One region of the Chishuiella sp. genome, then DNA from elsewhere that is predicted to be linked to it. Evidence: riboswitches for the same ligand, from Rfam matches in the RefSeq annotation. Region 1 holds a riboswitch; each other region holds the start of a gene.
What was found. A riboswitch is a leader RNA that binds a small molecule or an ion and turns the genes downstream of it on or off. The one in region 1 is predicted to bind S-adenosylmethionine.
Positions count from the first base shown of each region.

Region 2: linked by a shared signal. The riboswitch ahead of RT575_RS00350 (homoserine dehydrogenase) and the one ahead of RT575_RS01370 (hypothetical protein) in region 1 are both predicted to bind S-adenosylmethionine.
Region 3: linked by a shared signal. The riboswitch ahead of RT575_RS10325 (TonB-dependent receptor) and the one ahead of RT575_RS01370 (hypothetical protein) in region 1 are both predicted to bind S-adenosylmethionine.
Region 4: linked by a shared signal. The riboswitch ahead of RT575_RS12660 (hypothetical protein) and the one ahead of RT575_RS01370 (hypothetical protein) in region 1 are both predicted to bind S-adenosylmethionine.

Region 1 covers NZ_DAMCLZ010000001.1:311,012-317,293, reverse strand. Annotated here, with positions in the region: gene RT575_RS01390 (CocE/NonD family hydrolase) at 1-815, shown strand, start outside; gene RT575_RS01385 (peptidylprolyl isomerase) at 898-1,602, shown strand; gene RT575_RS01380 (alpha/beta fold hydrolase) at 2,028-3,074, shown strand; gene RT575_RS01375 (putative signal transducing protein) at 3,181-3,372, shown strand; SAM-I-IV-variant riboswitch at 3,449-3,547, shown strand; gene RT575_RS01370 (hypothetical protein) at 3,594-3,842, shown strand; gene RT575_RS01365 (GIY-YIG nuclease family protein) at 3,964-4,773, shown strand; gene RT575_RS01360 (DUF1826 domain-containing protein) at 4,903-5,601, shown strand; gene RT575_RS01355 (hypothetical protein) at 5,641-5,994, shown strand; gene RT575_RS01350 (hypothetical protein) at 6,168-6,282, opposite strand, start outside.
Region 2 covers NZ_DAMCLZ010000001.1:68,335-74,616, reverse strand. Annotated here, with positions in the region: gene RT575_RS00360 (DUF1573 domain-containing protein) at 1-317, shown strand, start outside; gene RT575_RS00355 (metal-dependent transcriptional regulator) at 365-1,024, opposite strand; gene RT575_RS00350 (homoserine dehydrogenase) at 1,144-2,325, opposite strand; SAM riboswitch class I at 2,451-2,549, opposite strand; gene RT575_RS00345 (carboxypeptidase regulatory-like domain-containing protein) at 2,909-6,070, shown strand; gene RT575_RS00340 (glycerophosphodiester phosphodiesterase family protein) at 6,090-6,282, shown strand, end outside.
Region 3 covers NZ_DAMCLZ010000009.1:24,076-30,357, forward strand. Annotated here, with positions in the region: gene RT575_RS10310 (hypothetical protein) at 1-2,281, shown strand, start outside; gene RT575_RS10315 (hypothetical protein) at 2,292-2,822, shown strand; gene RT575_RS10320 (cupin-like domain-containing protein) at 2,894-3,775, opposite strand; SAM riboswitch class I at 3,970-4,075, shown strand; gene RT575_RS10325 (TonB-dependent receptor) at 4,142-6,282, shown strand, end outside.
Region 4 covers NZ_DAMCLZ010000013.1:43,544-49,825, forward strand. Annotated here, with positions in the region: gene obgE (GTPase ObgE) at 1-40, opposite strand, end outside; gene RT575_RS12645 (Lrp/AsnC family transcriptional regulator) at 140-580, opposite strand; gene RT575_RS12650 (carboxymuconolactone decarboxylase family protein) at 688-1,140, shown strand; gene RT575_RS12655 (alpha/beta fold hydrolase) at 1,177-1,971, opposite strand; SAM-I-IV-variant riboswitch at 2,268-2,360, shown strand; gene RT575_RS12660 (hypothetical protein) at 2,412-3,005, shown strand; gene RT575_RS12665 (M42 family metallopeptidase) at 3,066-4,157, opposite strand; gene RT575_RS12670 (DUF4294 domain-containing protein) at 4,220-4,876, shown strand; gene pfkA (6-phosphofructokinase) at 4,942-5,925, shown strand; gene gap (type I glyceraldehyde-3-phosphate dehydrogenase) at 5,959-6,282, shown strand, end outside.

The DNA of each region.
Region 1 (6,282 bases):
TTGATAATCCAACAGGTGAATATTACCAACAAAATATTGAGTTACCTTTCTTCAACTATTACTTAAAAGGCAAAGGTGACTATAAACCAACTGAAGCAAATATTTTTATATCAGGATCAAATGAATGGAAACAATTTGAATCTTGGCCTCCAAAAAATACAACATCTAAAAAAATGTATTTACAAGAGAATGGAAAAATAACTTTTGATCAACCAAAAGCTCCAAATTCTTTTGATGAATATGTTGCTGATCCTAACAATCCTGTTCCATTCCAAGGTGGTGTCCTTGAAACACGTTCTAGAGAATATATGGTAGATGATCAACGATTTGCTTCTACTCGACCAGATGTTATGGTTTACCAAACAGATGTTTTAGATAGCGATATAACACTTACAGGACCAATTATCAATCATTTATTTGTTTCTTCGACAGGAACAGACGCAGATTATCTTGTTAAATTAATTGATGTTTACCCTGAAGATACGCCAAAATTTAATGGGAAATTAATGGGTGGTTATCAAAACTTGATTCGTGGAGAAATTATGCGAGGAAAATATAGAAACAGCTATGAAAAGCCTGACGCATTAATTCCAAATGAAAAAACTTCTGTAACTTATTCAATGCCTGATGTCGGACACACATTCAAAAAAGGACATCGAATAATGATACAAGTTCAAAACTCTTGGTATCCGTTAGCAGATCGTAATCCACAACAATTTATGAATGTTTACGAAGCTACAGCAAAAGATTTCTTGAAACAAACACAGCGTATTTATCACGATTCTTATATTGAAGTACCAGTTTTGAATAACTAATAGATAAAGTTCAGTAAAATTTACTGGACTTTATTTTTATCAAAAATTATTGAAATAATGATATAATCAATATTTTTACTGTATGAAGAATACTATTTTTAAATCAATCACTTTTTTATTATTAATGGTTGTATCATCTGCTCTATATGCACAAACATATACCTTAAAATTTAAAACAAATTATGGTAAGTTTGATGTATTACTTTACGATTTTACTCCTAAACATCGCGATTTAATTCTAAGCCAAATAAAAAAAGGAACATATACAAATGCTCAATTTAATAGAGTTATTAAAGATTTTGTTATTCAAGGTGGAGAATTAGATGATCCTATTTTAGCTAGAGAAGCTAAACATCCTGAAGAAAAACCTATTCGACTTGCTCCTGAGTTTTCTCCGAAAGCTTTTCACAAAATAGGTGCACTAGGAGCAGGAAGAGATAGCAATAAAGAAAAAGCTTCTTATTACAATCAAATTTATTTTGTGGTAGGTAAAAAAATAACAGAAAGTGAATTGAATGATTTAGAAATAAAGAAAGGTATAAAATTCACTCCACAACAGAGAGTAGAATATTTAAAAAATGGTGGCCAACCTAGATTAGATAATGATTTTACTGTATTTGGTGAAGTAACAAAAGGATTAAAAAATGTAATTAAAATTAGTACTGTAGATACAAAAAATGAACTACCTACTACTCCTGTTATATTTTCTATCACAGTAAAGAAAAATAAACCTAAATTTTATAAAAAAACTAGTTTATCTGCAGGAATATCTGCAGTGAATTATTAAGTAATTATTCTATCTCTTAATATCTGATAACTTGCCCACAATAAAAAGTATGATGAATAAGTTCTACTCGTTTAGTAAATTCAAATTTCAAATCACAAACTACTTTTTGCAATAGCGATTGAAGAGGAAATCCTTTTTGCGAAGCGATCTAGCGAAGTAAAAAGATTGGTATCGAGAAAGCGCAGTCCGTAGGAATTGCCCAACAAAAAAATTATGATATTTACAAGTCTTTTTAGACTCTAAAAATTCAGTTGATTTTTGGTGTAAAAATACATTTAATTAATGTCTATTTTAAATAAAATAAGTATTTATTATCGAAAAATGAATTAATAAACAGTAATTTAAACAAAATATTAGCATTTGGAGTATTGTGGACACTATATTTTCTTACTACTTTGACCGACACAAAATATAAACTATATATTATGAGTCATCAAAACACATTTTACAGCAAAGAAAATCATGGTAATTATGAATTAATCTCTTTAGGAGAATTTCACCTTGCAGAAGGAGGCGTAATACCAAATTTAGAACTTGCTGTTAAAACACAAGGAACATTAAACCAAGATAAAAGCAATGCTATATTAATTACAACTTGGTATTCTGGAACAACTAAGATTTGGGAAGATGCCTATTTAGGAGAAAATAGAGCTTTGGATCCATCTAAATATTTTATTATTTTAGTTAATCAGATAGGAAATGGGTTGTCTACTTCTGCCAATAACAGTGAAAGTCCTATAGATAAAGCTAATTTTCCAAAAGTAAGAATAGAAGATGATGTTATTGCACAGCACAAATTACTTACAGAACATTTTGGAATAGAGCAATTAGAATTAGTTGTTGGAGGTTCTATGGGGGCACAACAAACTTATGAATGGATTGTAAGATTCCCTGATTTTATGCGTAAAGCTGCTCCTATTGCAGGTTATGCAAAAAATAGTGAACATGATTTTATTTTTACTAAAACACTGAATGATACTTTTTTATTCGATCCTAATTTTAACAATGGGGATTATGAACATACAAGTATGATTCCTGCCTTAAAAAGACAAGCAAATTTATGGGATGTAATGGGATATTCTACAGAAATGTTTCGTCAAAAGGCTTATCAATCAATAGGATTTGAAACAGCTCTAGATTTTTCTGAAGGTTTTACTGAACAATATTTTTCTGCACTTGATCCAAATGTTTTACTTACATGTGCATGGAAATGGCAAAGAGGTGATGTTAGTAGAAATACAGGTGGAGACCTAAAAGCTGCATTGGGAAGAGTAAAAGCAAAAGTATTTGTGATGCCTATAGATACTGATATGTTTTTTATTGAAAGCGAATGTAAACTAGAGCAAGAACAAATTCCAAATAGTGAGTTTAGACCTATAAAATCGATATGGGGACATCTTGCTTTATTTGGAATGGACAAAGATTATTTAAACCAAGTCGATGAACATTTAAAAGAATTATTAAATTCATAAATTTTATTGAACAAAGCTCTTTTATTCATAAAATAGAAGAGTTTTGTTTTTAGCACTATACAATACTATAAAATTATATGTATTTTAGATACTAAATTTTTCTAGAATGCTAAGAACAATAAAAACATATAATAACGAGGCTGAAGCGCATATTGCTTTATCAATTTTGGAAACTTATTCAATCAAAGGATTTATTTTCAATGCATATAGTACAACTATTTATCCTATTTTCTTTGGTGGAGTTGAATTGAGAGTTGAGGAAAGTGATTTTGAAAAGGCAACTGAAATTTTAGGATGATTTTTCAATATATTTTTTTATCAAATAACTAGGCACCAATTATTTTTGGTTTTTATTTATTATTTATATAAATTTGATACATCATCAGGAGATTTTGCAGTAGCAAAACACCAACCGAGTATTACCTACTACGGTGGTTTAGAATGAGGACGACTTGTCAAAAATAAAGGTTATTCATTTCTAATCCTGTTGTTTTAATTATTAATTTAAATTTTAGAACAATGGAAAATTATTTAAAAATTTTTGAAAAAAGATTTTCAAATCTAGCAGATTATGAGCTAATTCAGTCTTTTAATCATGAAGTACGTCAAATAAATTGGGGCGATTTTAGACAATATTACTTAGAAGCCTTGAAAAAAGAATTCTTTAAAAGAGGTTTCGATACAAGTTTAATTATAGAAGGGAGCACAATTTTATTATCAGAAAAAGTTTATTTAGATGGTAAAACTATTCGAACAATTGGTAGTTAAATACAAATCATAAAAATTAAATAGAGATTTTAAATTGGTTCAAAATCTCTATTTTTTATATTATAAAAATGATCGTTTATTACAATTATTCTTTTTAAAGTAAATAATGTAATTTTGTATTATGACCCTGAATGATAGATTGAAAGCTTTAGTTGATATAGTTCCAAAAAATATATGTGGTATATATTATTTATTGAATAATAATGATGAAATTATCTATATAGGGAAAAGTATTAACATCAAACAACGATTAATACAACACTTTAAATCAACAGATAAAAAAGAAATAAAACTTCAACATTTCACCTATAAAGTAAACATAGAAAGCACAGGAAATGAATTAATTGCCTTATTAAGAGAATCTGAATTAATAAAATCACATTTACCTATTTTCAACAGAGCACAACGAAAAGTTAATTTTTTTTATGCGTTGTACAAAGAAAAAAATGAAAAAGGATATGAAGCCTTAACTATTAAAAAAATAGAGAATTCTGGAGAAGAATTATTAGCGTTTACCTCATTAAACGAAGCGAAAGATTTTCTTTTTTCTACAACAGAAAAATATATGCTTTGTCAAAAAATTAATGGATTATACAAATCAAAATCAGCTTGTTTTCAATATTCTCTAAAAGAATGTTATGGTGCTTGTATAAATAATGAAGAACCAAAGGAATATAATAAAAGAGTACAAAAGTTTATAAAATCAATTCAATTACCAAAAAAAGATTTTTTATTCGAACTTGATGGAAGAACTAACTCAGAAAAAGGAATTGTTTTAATTGAAAAAGGGATTTATAAAGGCTTTGGTTTCTGCCCTATTACAATTGATTCACATGATGAAATTATAAATTATATTTCTGTAAAACAAGATAATAAAGATGTAAGAAGAATTTTATTTCGTTATATAAAAAATCAATTAAAATTTAAATGATTATTGCGTTAGGGAAAGTAATGGAAATCCTTTGCGATGAGCAAAGATTGAAGTGAATTGCCCGACCGAAGGGAACGCCCAAATAAAAAATTATTCCTATTTTCGTTCGCTAATTGAAGTATAAAAACTATGTATCATCAATTCTCTGATAATAAACAAGTAAAAACTGTTTCCTCATTTTCTGAACTTATTACAACTAATTTCCAAGGAGAAGCAAATGCGATTTGTTGGGAAAGAAATTTGGATGGAGATTTTTTTGAAATTGTATCTCAACTAGAATTAAAAGACAATATTACAGAGATTACAATTGATGATTTACAACAATTAAATTTATCTGAAAAAGGAAATTTAGCCAGAAAAATTATAATAAATGACATGAATTATCTGACTGATTTTGGTGCTATGCCTTCTCTCAATTTATTAAAGAAATATGAGCGCGATGATGAATTTGATTTTATTTCTACAGATGTTTACTCTTTTCATGTAGACCGCTCTTCTATTAGCACAGACACATATTTATGTACGTATTACGGCGCTGCGAGTGATATAATTCCAAACAATGAAGTTGAACAAAAAATATTAATTCCAGAAATTAGAACTGAACTTAAGAAATTACACCATGATGCTAATGAAGATTTTGAATCGTTTTTAAAAGACAATTTTTTCGATCTTCATTATCAACCAAAACCTGATGCACAACCATTAAATTTGGGATTAGGTAATCTTTGGCGATTGGCTGTAGATCATCCTAATCAGAATGTTTTACCTTGTGTTCATAGAGCTCCGAAAGAAAATGATAACGAATACCGTTTACTATTAATTTGTTAGTTTTTTATAATTTTTAGATTTGCATAACGTAAAATAGATATGACTGTAGAAAATTTAATAGGAAGTTATTTTATAGAAGGAAGTAATCAAGATGAAAGCAATGCAACTTATCATGGTATTCTGAATTTATCTCTTGATGAAAATAACCGTATTGTTGCTGAATGGATAATTGGTGATGCTATACAAAATGGAACAGGTTTTTATAAAGATCAAATTTTAGTTATCAACTTCAATTATATAACAGAAGATGATCAAATTTATAAAGGTGTTGCTGTTTATCGTTGTCTTAGTAAAGATATTCTTGATGGTTTCTGGTCAGAAAAGCATGGGAATCCTCTTTACTTAGGTTCAGAATTTTGTACTCGTATAAAGAATAATGAATTGTTAGATTAGCAAGTATACTTTCTAATTATTTTGGGCGTTCCCTTCGGGCGGGCTTTCCGTTACAATCTTTTCTAATTGGTCATTGAGCGAAGTCAAAATACAATGACCAATCTAAAAAGGATTTCCTCTACAATCCCTAACGCAGTAAAATATTAGATAAAAATAGAAAATATGAAAACTTTTCAAGAACTAGAAAACTTAATCGCTCTTAAAGTAGATTGATTAATAAAGAAATTTTTTTTTTTTAAATAATTAAACCCAGATTCTAAAGTAAAAGTAAAACCTCCTCCTGTTCCG
Region 2 (6,282 bases), 240 kb from region 1:
TTTTTGCACAAACACTTACTTTAGAAAAAGAAGAAATTCAATTTGGTAATTTGAAATTGAATACAGAAGTAACTTCTAAAATGAAAGTTACTAATACAGGTGACAAACCTCTAATTCTAAAAAGTGTTGTTGGATCTTGTGGTTGTACTATACCAGAATATGCTAAAACACCAATTGAACCAGGAAAATCTAGTGATATTGTAATAAAATATTCTACTGGAGGAGTAAAAGGAGATTTTAATAAATCTGTAACTATCACTTCTAATGATCCTGTTAGTTCTAGAAAAATCTTTAGAATAAAAGGTAAAGCTGAATAATATTAAAAAGCCAAGCTAAATGCTTGGCTTTTTAATGTTCAAATATTTTATTTTGCTAAAAGTCTTAATGTAACATGATTACTAAAAGTTTCAATTTTATTCTCTTTTTGAGAGAATTCAACTGTCATTGTTCCATCAAACTCTTCCAAATCCAAAATCTTTATTTTATCATTTAACTGAATATCTTTAGAATTTAAATATTTCAAAAAATCTTCTGAAGAATAAATTACAGCACAAATTTCTACCTCATCACCTTTTTTAAATTCAGCTAATTTTTTATAGTTTACAATTTCAAAATTTCCTTCTTTATCAGGAATTGGAGAACCATGAGGATCAACTTTAGGATAATTTAAAATCTCATCCATTTTATCAAAAAATAAAGGGCTTTGGATATGTTCAATCTGTTCTGCAACTTCATGAACCTGCTCCCAGCCAAATCCCATTTTTTCAACTAAAAACATTTCTGTTAATCTATGTTTTCTAACAATCAAAGATGCTTTTATTATTCCTTTTTCAGATAAACGTAAGGGCTTATATGACTCATAAATGACCAAATCTTTTTCAGCTAATTTTTTCATCATACTATTTACAGTAGGCATTTTTATTTCCAAATGCTTACTTAAATCCTTAACATTAACTTCTCCTTTACCATTTTTAGATAAATGAAATAGAGCTTTTAAATAGTTTTCTTCAACTAATGAATTCATTAGACAAATATAATTTAAAGAATTCATTATTTAGAAAACTTTTAATTTTATACTTAGATAAATCAATAAAAAACTAATAGCAATTAATTTATAAATTAACTGCTATTAGTTCACGAAATTTATTCAAAAGCAATTATAGAAAGGTTAGGATTATGAATAAAATTATTATCTTTTAATTTATTTATATCAATCAAACCTATAATATGATTATAATCTTTACTCTCATATCGTTCTTCGACTTCTTGAAAAACAGCAAAATAATCATCTAATTTTATTGAAGAACCAAGATAAATTTTCACAATTCCTGATTGATTAAATTTTCCTTTTTCTGAATTCTCGTACTTTCTTATAGAATATTTATAATCATATTTAAGTGCAGATATATCACTTAATACTGCAGACGCTGTCGGAAATCTCCCTGCTCCTTTTCCATAAAGAAATTGTTCATCAGATAAAGAACTTCCAATCAAAACACCATTATATTCGTTGTTAACTAATGCAATTGTTTTATCCAAAGGAATAAACGTTGGTAAAACCGTCGAATTTATTTCGTTAGTTTCTGGAATTATTTGAGATTTAGCAATTAACTTTATTGTATAACCTTTTTCTTTAGCATATTTCAAATCTTGAATCTGTAAAGATGTAATTCCTTTTCTTATAACATCATCTACATTTATTTTTTTACCAAAAGCATGTAGAGTTATTATAGATATCTTACTCGCAGCATCAAAACCTTCTACATCTGCAGTTGGATCAGCTTCAGCAAAACCATTTTCTTGTGCTGATTTTAATGCATTTTGATAAGATTCATTCTCATTGACCATTTTAGTTAAAATATAATTAGTTGTTCCGTTTACAATTCCAGATACATAATTTAACAAATCATTATCAAAATATTCTTCTAGATTTCTAATAATAGGAACAGAACCGCAAACCGCAGCTTCATAAAGAAAAGAAACATTATTTTTTTCTTGTAATTCTAATAATTCTCTATGATGATCTGCTATTACTTTTTTATTTGCACTAACAACATGTTTTCCTTTACTAAAGGATTTTTTTATAATAGAATACGCCGCATCAGCTTCAGATATAAGTTCTACTACAAGATTTATATCTTCATCATCTAATATATCATCTGCGTTTGTAGAAAATAATTCTTTTGGTGCGTTACGTGGTTTATCTATATCTTTTATAACTATTTTTTTTATTGTAGCATTTATTTGAGGTTTATCCTCTAAAACCTTGTAAATTCCTTCACCGACTACTCCAAAACCAAATAAACCAATGTTTAACTTTGCCATATCTTTAAATTGTAAAATGTTTTTGATATCAAGACAAGTAGATAAAAAAAATGATCCAACTGTCTAAATAAAAACAGATGAACCAATTTTAATAAAATTATTATTGATTGATTGAATTTTGTTTTTATTCATCTCCCCTATTAAGGATGGATTTAGCACCTTGATGTGTAATCAGGTTGCTAAAGTTTCATCGGGCCATTTCCCTCCACTTTTCTTGATAAATTGTAAATTTTATAAACTATTTCGTTGGCACAAATCTACTACATTTAAAATGTATTATCCAAATAAAAAAGACTAAATTTATTCATATTTTTCTATAAATAATTAAAAAACAATACAAAACATAATTTTATTCTGTTTTTTATTAATATACATAATTTTATTCTGTTTTATTAAGTTTTAATAAAAAACATATTTTAACATGAAAAATCACTAATATAAATTATTAGAAAGATTTATTTTGATTTAACTATTTATTAACTATTTTAACAATACGATAACTTAACGTTTATTTTTCCTTAACATTCAGTTTATATCCAAAAATTAGTTTTACATCCAAATTAAACACATAAACATTAACTAGATGATAAAACAATTTACAACTTTAGCTGCATTAACCGCCACCACAATTTGTGTATACGGACAAGGAACACAAGCTTCTATTTCTGGAAAAGTCTTCAACGAAAATGGGAATGGAATACATACTGTAACTGTACAAGTGAAAAACGAATCCACAGGTTTTACAACTTCCACATTTACTAATGAAAAAGGTGAGTTCTATTTTAAACAATTACCTTTAGGTGGACCTTATACCATTACTGCTATCTCTAACGAATATGGAGAAGAAATAAAAGATGGATATCAATTAAATCTTGGTGATGATATAAAAATTGATTTTAACCTAAATTCTTCCCCTGAAATAATAGAAATTGAAGGTGTAGAAGTTAGAGCAAATTCATTAAAAAATACAATAAAAAATATAGGCTCTTCTACGTCTGTTACAGCAAAAGACATTGAGAGATTACCTGTTAATGGAAGAAATTTCACTTCATTAATCGATCTATCACCATTAAGCTCTGGAAGTAATTTATCTGGTCAATTAGCATCGTCTACAAACTTTACTATAGATGGTATGACTGCAAAAAATCCAACTTCTGGTGGGGCTACAAATAGAAACGGTGGACCATATTCTATTTCTATGGAATCCGTTCGTGAGTTTGCTGTTGTAACAAACGCTTATGATGTTACTTATGGCCGAAGCGGTGGAGGAACTATAAATACTGTTACTAAATCAGGAACAAATACTTTATCAGGAAGTGCATTTATGTTTGGTCGTACTGACTGGTTATCTAGTCCTTATGATATTAATGCAAATAAAAGAGATTCTAAATTTTCTACTTATCAATATGGTTTTACACTAGGAGGACCAATTATCAAAGATAAACTTCATTATTTCTTTGCATGGGATCATCAAGCACATTCTTCACCATTAATTATAGCTGACCTTAGAAATGAACAAGATGAAGCAAGATATAATTTAAGTCAATCTTCTCTTGATCGTTTCGTTGATATTTCAAGAAGAAAATACGGTGTTGCTAATTCGCCACAGTTTGGCCAATTTGATCGTAAAAGAGGAACTGATGCATTATTTTTGAGATTAGATTGGCAAATTAATGATCGTAATTTATTAACAATTCGCAATAATTACGTAAATGATAGAAATAATCTTGGATTAGGTGATAATACTTCTATAAATTTATATGAAGTTTATGGTGATGTAAACTCTGTTGATAATAGCTTAATGGCAAGTTTACGATCTAAACTATCTTCTAAATTAACAAATGAATTAAAAGTTCAACATTTGTACACTTCAGAAGAATCTACACCTAATAGCCAATTACCTAAATCAAATATTCCTCGTGCAATTGTAGAACGAGTACAATCTAATGTTAACGGAAAGGATGTATTTACAAACATACAAATTGGTGGACAACGTTATTCTCCCGAAAATTTTTATAATCATGTTTTTCAAATTACTGATAACTTATATTGGAATACAGAAAAAATAAATTACACTTTTGGGTTTGATATGATGTATACACATATGAATTCCCTTTACGGAAGTGAAATGAATGGTCGTTATTACTTTACTGGTTTAGATAACTTTGATAATTTAACTCCTTACCGTTACGCAAGAGAAGTATATCTAAATGAAGACAATAGAGTAAAACAAAATATTCTTGCTACTGGTGTTTATGGACAATTACAGACTAAACTTGCTCCTGGATTAGAATTAATAGGTGGATTAAGATTAGATTATACTCATTATTTTAATAAAGGAAACTTTAATCAATTAGTTTATGATGAACTTGGATTAAGAACTGATAATGTTTTAAAAACATTTCAAGTACAACCTCGATTCCAATTTACTTGGGATTTAAACGAAAATAAAACAGATATTGTACGTCTTGGAGCTGGTATTTTTGGTTCTGATATTAATAACTATGCAATGATTAATAACATGGTTTTTGATGGTACTAGAGTTGCTTCTATTGATGTACAAGGAGATTTAGTTCCAAGACCTGATTTTATTGGTTACAGACAAAACCCTAGCTCAGCACCTGGAGCAGAATTATTCAACAATCCAAACATTCCTAAAATATCAACTATAAACATGAATTCAAAAGATGCTAAAGTTCCTGTTGTGTACAAAGCAAATGCTTCATATACGCATTTCTTTAGCAATCGTTTCAAAGTTGGAGCACATGCTTATATGTCTTTAGGTAGAAACAACTATATGTATGTTGATAGAAATATGGTCGATCAACCTTTCTTTAGAATCGCTGCAGAAGATAATCGTGGTGTATATGTACCTGCAAATTCTATTAATACTACAAATGGAGCTACTGATTGGATGTTAGGTAGAAAAAGTGATAAAATTGGTCGCGTACTAGAAATGGTTAGTGATGGAAAAGTTAATCAATATGCCTTTGTTATTGATGGAACATATAACTATTATAAAGAAGGACAAATATCTGTTTCATATACATGGAATGATACAAAAGATAACACTTCATACAATGGAAATGTTGCTAACTCAGCTACTTTATCTCTTTTAGTAAAAGATGATCCTAGAAACTTAAGTAAAATGACTTATTCTGATAATCATTTTCGTCATAAAGTTGTAATATACGGAACTACTCCAACATTTTGGGGGATAAACGCAGGAGTTCGATTTTCTGCTATCGGAGGAACTCGATATTCTTTAGGTGTTAGTGGTAATATGAATGGAGATTTTGTAAACTCTAATGATTTAGCTTATATTTATGATATTAATAATCCGAATACTCCAGAATATTTACGTGCTGGAATACAAGCTATATTAGATAATCCTAATGTTGAAAATAACACAAAGAAATATATTCGTAAAAGTTTCGGGAAGATAGCTGAAAGAAATGGAGGTATTAATGGGTTTTATGGTTATGTAGATTTACGTTTATCTAAAAAAATAAAAATTGTAGATAAACATAGTTTAGAAATTTCTGCTGATATTTTTAACGTTGCCAACTTAATGAATAAAGAATGGGGACGAGCGAAAAATCTAGGAAAACAAAATATTTATTCAATTAAAAAATTCAATGCTGAAAAACAAGAATTTGAATATAACGTAAACACAAACACAGGAACAAGTAGTTATTCTGGTAATCCATATCAAATACAAATCGGATTGAGATATGCATTTTAAAAAAAATCACAAATAAATAATGAAAAATTTAGTAAAAAAAGCTTTATTCGTAGGAATGTTTATACCTACTGTTATGATTAATGCTCAAACAAAAGTTATCGCCCATCGTGGATATTGGGATACACCAAACAATGCTCAGAATTCTATTCAGTCATTAGAAATGTCTAATAAAATAAAAGTTTATGGAACTGAATTTGATGTCTCTATAACTA
Region 3 (6,282 bases), on a different contig from region 1:
GGTAAGAGATGACAACCAAGGTTTAAATATACAACGATCAAAGTCAACTGAAGTCAATTCTTCAATTACTCTATTAACTAAAGGTACTGAAACATGTGGTATTAGTGGAGAAACTTTCGACAATTTAAATGCTCTTTTTATAGGTGATAATAATGGTAGTACAGCACAAATAGATTTAAGAGGAAATGAAGATATATGTGGCGAAATTGATTATTCATTAACTGGTCCATCTTCAAGAATTTGGCTTGCTCAAAATACAAATGCAAATAACACTTTACCTGTAAGTTCTAAAACAATTACATTAAAAGCAGGTGGTGATGATTTTCCTTTTAGTGGTTCGGGCTACGAAGTTTATTTATTAGTTGCTGATTCAGATTCAAAATTAAAAAATAATCAATGGGATCAGATTGTACCAATGACTTATATTGATGGAGAACATGTTGCAAATTATACTTTTACAGATCAATATACTTATTTTACATTTGGTGCTAAAAGTGCAGTTGGAGATTGCGAAACATGTAATTTCTCTGGAACAAAAAGTCTTGACTTTATAAGAACAAATTGGCCTACAAGAGGCGATAAAGGTCCTAAAACTTTTAACTTAGGAGATGATTTCAATGTAAATGTTCAATATATTGATAATAATAATCTTTCATCAACAAATTATCCAAGAACTTCATCATTAAAATCATTAAGAAATAGAAGATCCGGAACAGATGCTGTAACAACTAAAATTAATTTTACTAATGATGAAGGAACTACTATTAGTTCAGCAGCATCATTCGAAATATTTAATATTGACAGAGAGGCATATCGATTAAATAATGTACAAGTTATTGGTTATTGTAATGGAGTTGAAGTATATCCAAAATTAACCTATACTTATCCAAGAGAAGAAAGAAGTCGATATACAATTGGTACAGCTGGAAAAGCAAATGCTAAAGCTAGAGGTGTAAGATATAATGGTAATTCTGGGTATACAAACAAAAGAGGACGTATGTTTGTTGAATTTGAAAATACTGTACAAGAAATTCAAATAATTAATACTGTTACCCATTCATCTACTTCATCAGGAGCAATGCATTTAGGAATAGGACCTATTGAATTTTATTGCCCTGCTCCTTTACCTGAACCAAATGAAGATGGAATTATATTTACAAAACAAGGTACAACAGAAGTATTATTATGTGATGAAGTTGATTATTCTTTCCGTTTCGTAAATACAAATTGTGATACTAAAATTACAGATTTAACTGATGAATTACCAGAAGGTATGATATGGGTAAATGAATCTGTCTCTACAGAACTTGAAATAGATGGAGATATTACAGGATATGGAACTCGCACACTTAAATTAAATAATTTAAAAATTCCAGGAGGTGGAAGTTTATATACAGTTAGAGCCATAGCAATATTTGATGATTCTGCCACTGCAGGAGATTATAATAATCAAGCAAAATTAAGTTACGAAAACTCATCAGGAATTACAACTGAAATTTCTAGTATTGATCGTTTAACTGGAGAATCAGTTACAATTACATCTGCAGTAGATTCGGATAGACCAAAACGTGTGATAACGTCTATGTCTTTAAATAAAAAGTGTTTTGTACTTAATGATGAAATCGAAGTAACATTAAATATTAATAATCCTAATAGTTTTACTTTGTCTAATATTTTCTTAAACTTAGAATATGATAGCGAAGTGTTTACTTTAGTGAATAATAGTATTACAACTTCTAGCGGTCTAAATATTGGTACTAATACTGGAGATGATGGAAGTCTAGAATATGAGGATATTACTCTTCCTGCTGGAATAAGCACTATAACATTTAAAGTAAAAGCATCTAATGATATATCTAATTATGAAATTAATCCTGATACATTAAACCCTGTTGAATCAACTTTTAGTTATGATCTAACAAGTGAATCAGAAGATATTTGTTTAGGTTCATCTACAATTAATGCTAATGGTGAAACTGATTTAGATTATTGCTCATATTGTACTAAATCTCCAACCGGCGGCACGACAATTGATTCTAATACAGGTATTTCTACATTAAAAAGTCAATTTAGTAATTGGCCAGAAAATGTTCCAAATGGATTCTTAGTTCTCGAATCTGGTAAAAAAGGCATGGTCTTAACAAGAACAACCCCTACAGCTATTGGAGCAAATAATTGGGTAAAAGGAATGATTATATTTGATATTAGTGATGATAAAAAATGTATCAGTATATACAATGGTAGTACATGGAATTGTATTCAAAAATCTTGTAATGAATAAAATTTTAAACATGAAAAAATTTATTATATTATGTCTTATTTTGAGCACAAACTTACTTTATGCTCAAGTATCAATAGGTAAAAATCAAGTTGATGGAGCTGGAATACTTGATTTTGGAAATGAAAAAAAAGGAATTATTTTACCTATAGCAGATATAGAAACTACAACTAACTATACAAATGGGACTCTTTTAATTGATAAAAATGATTTAAAAGTAAAAGTTTTCCAAAACAACGAATGGTTAGAACTTAGTGATGAAGGAAGTTTTGATGCGCAAAAAGATGAAAACAATAATGATATAAGTACCTCAGCAAATATTAATACAACTGAGGAAATTGGTAAAGGTGTAATTATAGGTGCTGAAAGTAGTGAAGCAGAAGGTGTTTTAATACTAGAATCTACTGATAAAGCTTTAATACTTCCAAAAGTATTTAGACCTCATGAAAATATCTTGTCACCTGTAGCTGGTACTATTTGCTATGATACAGAAAGTGACTCATTTGCTGTATTCGATGGTAAAGTTTGGAATTATTGGAAATAAATAATAACATAAAAAAGCTACATTCAGTATATGAATTGTAGCTTTTTTTAAAAATAATAGACCTAGTTTAATCAACTAGGTCTATTATTTTTTAAAGCATATTCTGCTCTTTTAATGGCTTCTTTTTCTTTCCAATCCATGTATTTACCTTTAAAATTTTTCTTCATAAAATTATCAAAGTTTCTTTGTACCACAAGGTTCCATAAAGAATGTGTTTTTACAGCCCAAGATTTATCCCATGCTCTTAAAGAAATTGAAAAGCTTCCATCAAGGTATTTCATCCAATGCCACCAACCTGTTGGCATAAATAATGTATCACCATGCTCTAAAAAACATTCAATACCTTCTACTCCATCTAAAGCAGGAAATTTATCAAAATCGGGATGTTCAATACTATAATCCTCTAAAGAATAAGTTGCATATGGCAATTTATAAAGTCTTTCCTTCCATTTATATTCAAAAAGCAAAACATGTTTTCTTCCATTAAAATGTGTATGAAAAATATGTGGCATATCTATATCAAAATGAAGAAATGTCTCAGAACCCTCTCCTCCAAAAAACAAACTAGGATATTTATCTAAAAAACCTCCCATAAGTTCCTTAGGAAAAACATAATCATCTAACAACTTCGGAGCATGTTTTATTGGGTCAAAGAAAAAAATTCTCAAATCTGTTGGTTCATTTTCTATAAGATCTATATAATCTGAAAATTTCATTTCTGTAACTGGAGCATTAATAGGTGCTGCTGGATCAGCTTTAGAACTATCATATAAAGGAAGTGTTATATCTCCAACAGCTTCTTTCATATAATCAAAAGTCCATTTTTTATAAGCGGGCCAATTCTTCGACATGTTCTTTATAACTACAGGCTGACGTGTTTTTAAATATTTTTCTGTAAATTCTTCCTTAGTTATGTTATCAACAACATCAATAGGTTTTAATTTTAGTCCCATTTATTATCTATTTATATGAATAAAAATATTAAATTTTATTCATTATTACCCTATAAAATTATAGTTGTTTCATTATTGTTTTAAAATAGAAGTATCAAACTATTAATCAATTCTATTTTTGTTAAATACTTAAACTCTACAAAAATAATAGAGATTTATTTTTTCTTTTCATTTTATTAACATTATCTTTGCTGTCCTTATCAAGAAAGGTGGAGGGATTGGCCCTTTGAAACCTTAGCAACCAATAAATTATGATAAAAAGGTGCTAAATCCAACCCAAATAAAAGGGAAAGATGAGAACAAAAGAATTTAACTTTTATTCTACTTTTTTATGTTGGTTTCTTGATATTTTTTATTAAAATAAACATGAAAAAAAACAAATTTTTACTTACAACTCTAGCTATACTAGGCACATCTTTTGCTCTTGCCCAAGACGTTAAAGAAGACGAAACAAATTTGAACGAAGTTGTTCTAATTGGTGGCCGTACTTCTGAAAGAACTGTAGTAAATTCTCCTGTGCCTGTCGATGTAATAGATGTAGAAAAATTAAAAACATCATCACCTCAGTTATCTGTAAATGATATTTTGAATTATGTTATTCCATCTTTCAATTCAGTTCGCCAATCAGCTTCAGATGGTACAGAACATATAGATCCTGTAACATTAAGAGGAATGGGGCCAGATCAAGTTTTAGTTCTTATTAATGGAAAAAGAAGACATTCAACTTCATTAGTAAACTATCAAAATACTGTAGGAAATGGTTCTGTAGGTACCGATTTAGGAGCTATCCCTGTTTCTGCTATTGAGAAAATAGAAGTACTTCGTGATGGTGCAGCGGCACAATATGGTTCTGATGCTATAGCTGGTGTGGTAAATATTGTTTTAAAATCTAAACCAGGAGGTGATGCATCCTTTACGTATGGACAAACATCTAGAAATGATGGACAAACTTATAATTTTAATGGTAGCTATGGGACTAAATTAGGTAAAGAAGGTTCTATTGTATTCTCAGCTGTAATTAGTGATCGTAAAAAAACAAATCGTTCTAAAAATAATAATTTAGATATATATGGTGATAATTTTGCATACGATTTTGCTGATGATCCTACTGCTGCAAGAGCTGCAGATGATGCAATTTTATCAGAAAGAGGATTAACTAGAAATGATTTCAGATTCCAAATTGGTGATGCGGCAATAAAAAATCAACAATTTTTTGTTAATGCAGAAACTAAATTAACAGACAAATTAGAATTTTATACATTTGGTGGAGTAAGCTTACGCCAAGGTCAAGGTTTTGGTTTTCGTCGTTTACCAAGTGATCTAAATGCAGAGTCTCTAAAAGTTTATCCAAATGGTTTTCAAGCAACAATAAAATCAAATATCAACGATTATTCTAACTCAACAGGATTACGTTATTCTTTTAATGGTTGGAAAGTTGATTTGAGTAACACATTAGGTGTAAATTCTTTTAAATATGACGTTATTAATTCTATCAATCAATCTTTAGGAACAGATTCACCTACTAATTTTTATGCAGGAAAACATCAGTTTTTACAAGATGTTGTGAATTTAGATTTTTCTAAAAAAATCAATCATTTTTTTAATTTAGCCTTTGGAGGAGAATACCGCTACGAACAATATCAAATTGGAGCTGGTGACGAGGCTTCATACGTAGGTTCTGGTTCGGAAACTTTTGGTGGTTTCAGACCTTCAAGTGTTATAAAAGCAGATAGACAATCTGTTGCTGCCTATGCAGATGGAGAATTTAAATTCGGAAATTTTTCTGCTGATATTGCTGGACGTTTCGAAAACTATTCTGATGTAGGAAATACCGTTAATGGAAAATTAGCATTACGCTACGAATATGCCAAAGGTTTTTCTGTTCGAGGAGCAATTTCTACAGGATTTAGAGCACCATCTTTACAACAAAAATATTTTAGTAATGCTTACACAGATTTCTATTTAGATGATGGAGTTCAAAAACTTGGTACAAAAGGAATTATTAGAAATGATTCTGATTTATCTCGTGAACTAGGTTTAGATAAATTAAAACAAGAGAAATCTGTTAATGCAAGTTTAGGATTAACATTTAGACCTATTTCTAAATTATTCATAACTCTTGATGGATATTATATCAAAGTAAAAGACCGAATTGTATTAACGTCTGATATTGTAGATCCTGCTTTTGAAAAATATGGAATTGTTTCTGGAAGAATTTTTACAAATGCTATTGACACAGAAACGAAAGGTTTGGATTTAGTTATATCTTATGATACACGATTAGGTAGAGGTAAATTAAATGCAAGTTTATCTGGGAATTTGAATGAAACAAAAATTGTAGATTATCATTTTCCTAAAACATTAACTATTCCAAGACAACAATTTTTTGGACCTGACCAAGTAAATATTATTGAATCTTTAAGCCCTAAAACTAAAGCTACTTTAGCTTTAAACTATGCCATTTCAGGTTTTAATTTTATGGTTCGTAATACATACTTTGGAAAAGT
Region 4 (6,282 bases), on a different contig from region 1:
TACAATTTATTTTTACGTAGTCAACAAAATTTGATTGCATATTTTTTATTTTTATAATAGTTTGCAAAAGTACAATTTATAAAGATTATAATGAAATCTTATTTATATTTGTTTTCTTTTAGATAAAAATATCTAAAATTTATTTGAAGAAGTTATCGACTTTTACTTCAGAAAGCTGAATAGATGTTGTTGGTATTCCATAAATTATTAGTCGATCTATTAAACCTTCAAGTTGTGAACTATCATTTAATATACATTCTGCTAATAAACAATATTCTCCAGTAGTTCTTTTACAACTAATAATCTCAGGAAACTTATACAAGTCATTTATAAATAATTTAAATTCATCATTCTTAAATTTTAAAAAAATAATCACTTTTAAGCTATAACCTATTTTTTGAAAATCTATATCTACACTAAATTTTTTGATTACTTCATCATCAACTAACTTCGTTATTCGTTCTTTTGTAGCTGATTGCGACAAACCAATTAACCTACCAATTTCTGCATAACTTAATCTCGAATTATCATTTAAAATTTTAAGAATTTTATAATCGTAGTGATCCAAAATTATTTTCATTGTTTCTTGTTTTAAATACAGTTATAATCATTAAAAATACACTTGTTTTATATTAAATCAACTTTAGATATATTTTTTTTTCTTAGAAATTTGAAAAAATATATAATATGAAAAGACTAAAACCTTCAGAAAATGGATTTACTCCATTTGAAAAACAAATTGGACATAATAAGTTTATTCTAGAAAGTTGGAATAATTTAGATGAATCTTTATGGCACAAAACTTCATTAAATCAAAATTTATTAGAACAAATTCGCAGAACATTAGCTTTTGAAAATAAATGTGAATATTGTATGGTTAAAGGAGGTAGACCGAATTATAATCCTAATAATATAAAAGTATCTATAGCTTGTGCTTTTGCAGAATTATTTTGTAAAGACCATTTTTCTATATCTGATAAACATTTCGACATTTTAAAAGAATATTTTACGGATAAAGAAATATCCGAATTATGTACATTTATTGCATTTGTACAGGCATCTCAAAAACTTGGTAAAATTTTTAATTTATCAGAAAATGATCAATTAAATGCAGTTGTAAAATTAAAAGATGTTCTATAGAAAAAAATAAGCTTCCTAGTTAGGAAGCTTATTTTTTTATGCTACATTATTTATATATTCAGCCTCCAAAATTTGATCTACAATTTTTTCAACTTCATCAATATGTTCTTTAACTAATTCATTATTCTTAATCTGCTCAATCTCATAAAATTTCACTGTATTTTTATAGTTATTTAGTTGAGTGTAAAACTTTCTAAGCTTTGCTCTATTAAATATGTGTTCTTCTTTTACATAAATAACGTGTATTTTAGATTTTATATATTGTGTTATCTCTAAAATATCTGTTCTATGTCTAGAAATATCAATTGAATAAAATATTGATTTTAAATAATCATTCTTAGCTTTAGGTTCTTCAATCACCCAATCTTGAGTTTTAGGGCTTGATGCTATAGGAATTATATTTAATACTTTATTTGGAAATAAACAAGCCATTTCCCATGCTATTCCACCTCCTAAATCAGCTCCTATTATAGCAAAAACTTCATTAATTTCTAATTCAAATAAAGTCAACCAAAATAAAACAGCTACATCTCTTGCAGTAATACGATCAAAAGGCAAATAATCATAGTTTATTGACTTTGAAACTTCATTACCAGGTATATCTATAGTAATAACAGTATATTCATTAAGATCAATTGCTTTATTTTTTCCCATAACTCCATCCCAATGATAAGCGCTATCAGAATCTCCTTGTAATGAATGATTAATTAATACAACTGGAGCTGTTCCTAATGGTAAACCAAATACTTGGTAAGTAACTGATACTTTACTTAAAATTGTGTTATCCTCTAATGGCCATACAGGCACTTGTAACTGTTGTAAATTTTGCATAATTATGTAATTTTTGGTTGATGGTAATATTTAAAATTGTTTATAAAAAAAATCCCTATCGATTTCTTCGATAGGGAACTTTACCAATTAAAAAATAAAAATAATTTATTATATTAATGTATAACATTCCCTAGCCTGAACTTACAAACCTGTTGACGAATTGAAATATTAAAATACATTTTTTTCATTTTTTAATTGCTTATACCCCAAATTTATAAAAAATAAATCTACTTTTTCTAAAAAAAATGATAATAATTTGTAAAATTTTCTGTAAATATTCTTTTTATTGTATATTTGCTATGTATTTCGAACCGAAAAGCGGTACCAACCGAGAGTAGTCTCCACGGTGGTAAAATAATACGGGAATCAATCCAAATAAAACGTTTCTCCTTTATTCATCGAAATACAATAATTGTTTAATAAAAATAAATATTTATTGTATGTCACAAAACATTTCAGAATTAAATTTAACATCAATTACAAATGAAAAACTAGTTCATTTCATTAATTACCAATTACCTATTACGAACAAAGATTTAAAAGAGATTCTTTTAAAAGAGTTTAAAAATAGAAATTTAGAATACAGACATCTTTACAACTTTCAGTTAAATGAATTAGATATTAAAAATTCTCTTCATTTAATAGATGATTGCTTATTTGAAAAAAATATTCCCAAACCTCCATTAGTTGGTAATTTTTATCCAATTGTTAGAAGATTAAAAAACTTTTTAATGACAAGTGAAGAATTAAAAGGAAAAAGATTAAAAACCTTTGACTACATATTCGATCAACTTTTTTTAGCAGATGATTTTATTGAAATTATCTCTGAAGATAAAATTCAAGAATTAAATGAAAATGACGTATTTATTACATTCAAAAATAAGTTTCAACAATTTCCTAATCAGAATGTTTTAAAAAGAATTACTTTAAAAAGTTCTATAATAGTAATTGATAAGGATAATTACTATAAAGGTTATAAAAGAATATCTATTCATAAAGATAATTCCGTGATTAAAGAACTTATTTTAGCATAAAAATAAAAGCAATTTATAACTTGGTTATAAATTGCTTTTTTTCTTATATCATACTATTAATTAGATTGAATGATATTTGAAATCGTGATTATTTTTTATTGTTTTAACTGATTCGTAAATCAATTCAATTACATTTTTTACATCTGCCTGATGAACCATCTCTACAGTTGTATGCATATATCTAAGTGGTAAAGAAATAAGTGCTGAAGGCACACCTCCATTACTGTAAGCAAAAGCATCTGTATCCGTTCCTGTTACACGAGAACTAGCCGCTCTTTGAAAAGGTATATTATTTTTTTCTGCCGAATCAATAATTAATTCTCTTAAATTATTCTGTACAGCTGGAGCATAATAAATAACAGGGCCATCTCCACATTTTTGTTCTCCTTCTTTTGACTTTGTAATCATAGGAGTTGTGGTATCATGTGTAACATCTGTAACAATAGCTACATTTGGTTTTATTGTTTGCGTAATCATTTCTGCTCCACGTAAACCTACCTCTTCTTGTACAGCATTAACAATATATAATCCAAAATCCAATTTATCTTTATTCTCAGCAATTTTACGAGCAACTTCAGCAATCATAAAACCTCCCATTCTATTGTCTATTGCTCGACAAACGAAATAACGATCATTTAGTGTAAAAAATTCATCTGGATATGTTATAACACAACCTACATGAATTCCCAATTCTAAAACCTCTTCTTTTGTTGTACATCCTGTATCTATCCAAATTTTATCTGGCGTTGGAGCTTCCTCTTTTGCTCCTTGACGTAAATGAATTGCAGGCCATCCAAAAACACCTTTTACAATTCCTTTTTTAGTATGAATACTAACTATTTTAGATGGAGCTATCATATGATCAGAACCTCCATTTCTAATAACATAAATTAAACCATCATCTGAAATATAATTTACAAACCATGAAATTTCATCTGCATGTGCCTCAATAACAACTTTATATTTAGCTTCTGGATTAATTACTCCATATGCAGAACCATAATTATCTGTTTTTACTTCATCTACATAAGGCTTAATATAATCTATCCATACTTTTTGTCCAGCACTTTCAAATCCTGTTGGTGAAGCTGTATTTAAATATTCCTTTAAAAAATCTAAAGATTGATTATCAAATAAATTATTTTTAGTCATTTTTCTTATATTTTATAACAAATGTACTAATTTTAGGGACAGTTCTCAACAAATTTGAACACATGAAATATTACAATTTTTGTATCATCATATTATTTATTTTTTATTTTTCTCCAAATTCAAATGCTCAAATATTTGGATTAGATCTTGGAGGAAAAAACTCTACTCAACAAATAAAAAATGATTCTACAAGTTTAGATGATTTTACATTTAACCCTGAAGATACTATACATTTAAATGAATCTAATTTTTATACAGTAAAATTAAAAACAGATTTAGAAAAAAAATATTATTTATGGCTAAGAAAACGTGTTCGTGATGTTTGGCCTTATGTAAGAACTGCCGTTCGTGAATACAATCATGTATCAGATACTATCCAATCAATGGATAAAAAAAGAGAGCAAAGAAAATTTATTAAAAGTAGACAAAAGGAATTAGCAGATAAATTTGAAAAAGAATTAAAAAACATGTCTAATTCTAGAGGCCAAATTATTACCAAATTAATTTATAAAGAAACAAACAAAACAACTTTTGAAATCATAAAAGAGTTACGTGGAGGGTTTAATGCATTTTTATATCAAGCTGCAAGTGGAGCATTTGACATAAACCTTAAACAAACTTTTGATCCAAAAAAAACACGTGAAGACCTATATATAATTGTTATTTTACAAAGAGATTTTGCTAATGGAATCCTCAAACCCATTGACGAAGATGATTAAGAATTTTAATTGAGTTTTATAAATTATAATTTTTCATTATATTTGATTTTAATAAAAGGGAAAAAGTGCAAAAAAATATAAAAAGAATTGGTGTTTTAACCTCTGGGGGAGACGCACCTGGAATGAATGCTGCATTACGTGCAGTAGTTAGAGCATGTAAATTTTATGATATAAAATCTATAGGAATTCGTCAAGGATATGAAGGTTTAATCAACAATGATATGATTGAACTTGGTCCTCGTTCCGTAAAAAATATAATTAATCAAGGAGGGACAATTTTAAAGACTGCTCGTTCACAAGAATTTAGAACTCCTGAAGGAAGAGCTAAGGCTTACAAACACTTAACAGAAAATAACATTGACGCTCTTGTTGTTATTGGTGGAGATGGTTCTTTTACTGGTGCAAATATTTTTCATAAAGAATATGGAGTTCCTTTTATAGGAGTTCCTGGTACTATTGATAATGATATTTTTGGTACTGATTTTACTATAGGATATGATACAGCTCTTAACACAGTTGTAGAAGCTGTAGATAAGCTACGTGACACTGCTACATCTCATGATCGTGTTTTCTTCGTAGAGGTTATGGGAAGAGATGCAGGTTTTATTGCTCTTAATAGTGGTATAGCTTCTGGTGCACAAGATATTTTGATTCCTGAACAACGCGATAGTGTAGAAAATTTATGCAAATCACTTGAAAGATCTGCAGAATCTGGTAAAAAATCTAGTATCGTTATCATCGCTGAAGGAGAAAGTCTTGGTGGTGTTTATGAAATTGCAAAACAAGTAAAAGAAATACATCAAGAATACGATATTCGTGTAACTGTATTAGGACACATACAACGTGGTGGTTCTCCTACATGTCATGACCGTGTTCTTGCTAGCCGATTTGGTATAGCTGCTGTTGAAGGTTTATTAGAAGGTAAAACAAATTTGATGGCTGGAATTCGTTCTAGTAAAATTGTTTTTACTCCAATCGAAGAAGCTATTAAAAAGCACAACGAAATAGATACAGAACTTATAAAAGTTGCTAATATATTAGCAATCTAAAAAAAATAAATATAAAGGGAAAAATTATATATTATGTCAAAAATTAAAATTGGAATCAATGGATTCGGAAGAATTGGTAGCTTAGTATTTGGAGTTGCTATCAAAAGAAAAGATATCGAAATTGTCGGAATTAACGACCTTGTAGATGTTGATTATTTAGCTTACATGTTAAAATATGACTCTGTTCATGGTAAATTTGAAGGTGAAGTTAAAGTAGAAAACGGACACTTAATTGTAGACGGTCAAAAAATTAGAGTTACTGCTGAAAAAGATCCAGCTAACTTAAAATGGGACGAAGTTGGAGCTGAAATCGTAGTTGAAGCTACAGGTTTATTCTTAACTAAAGAAACTGCTGGT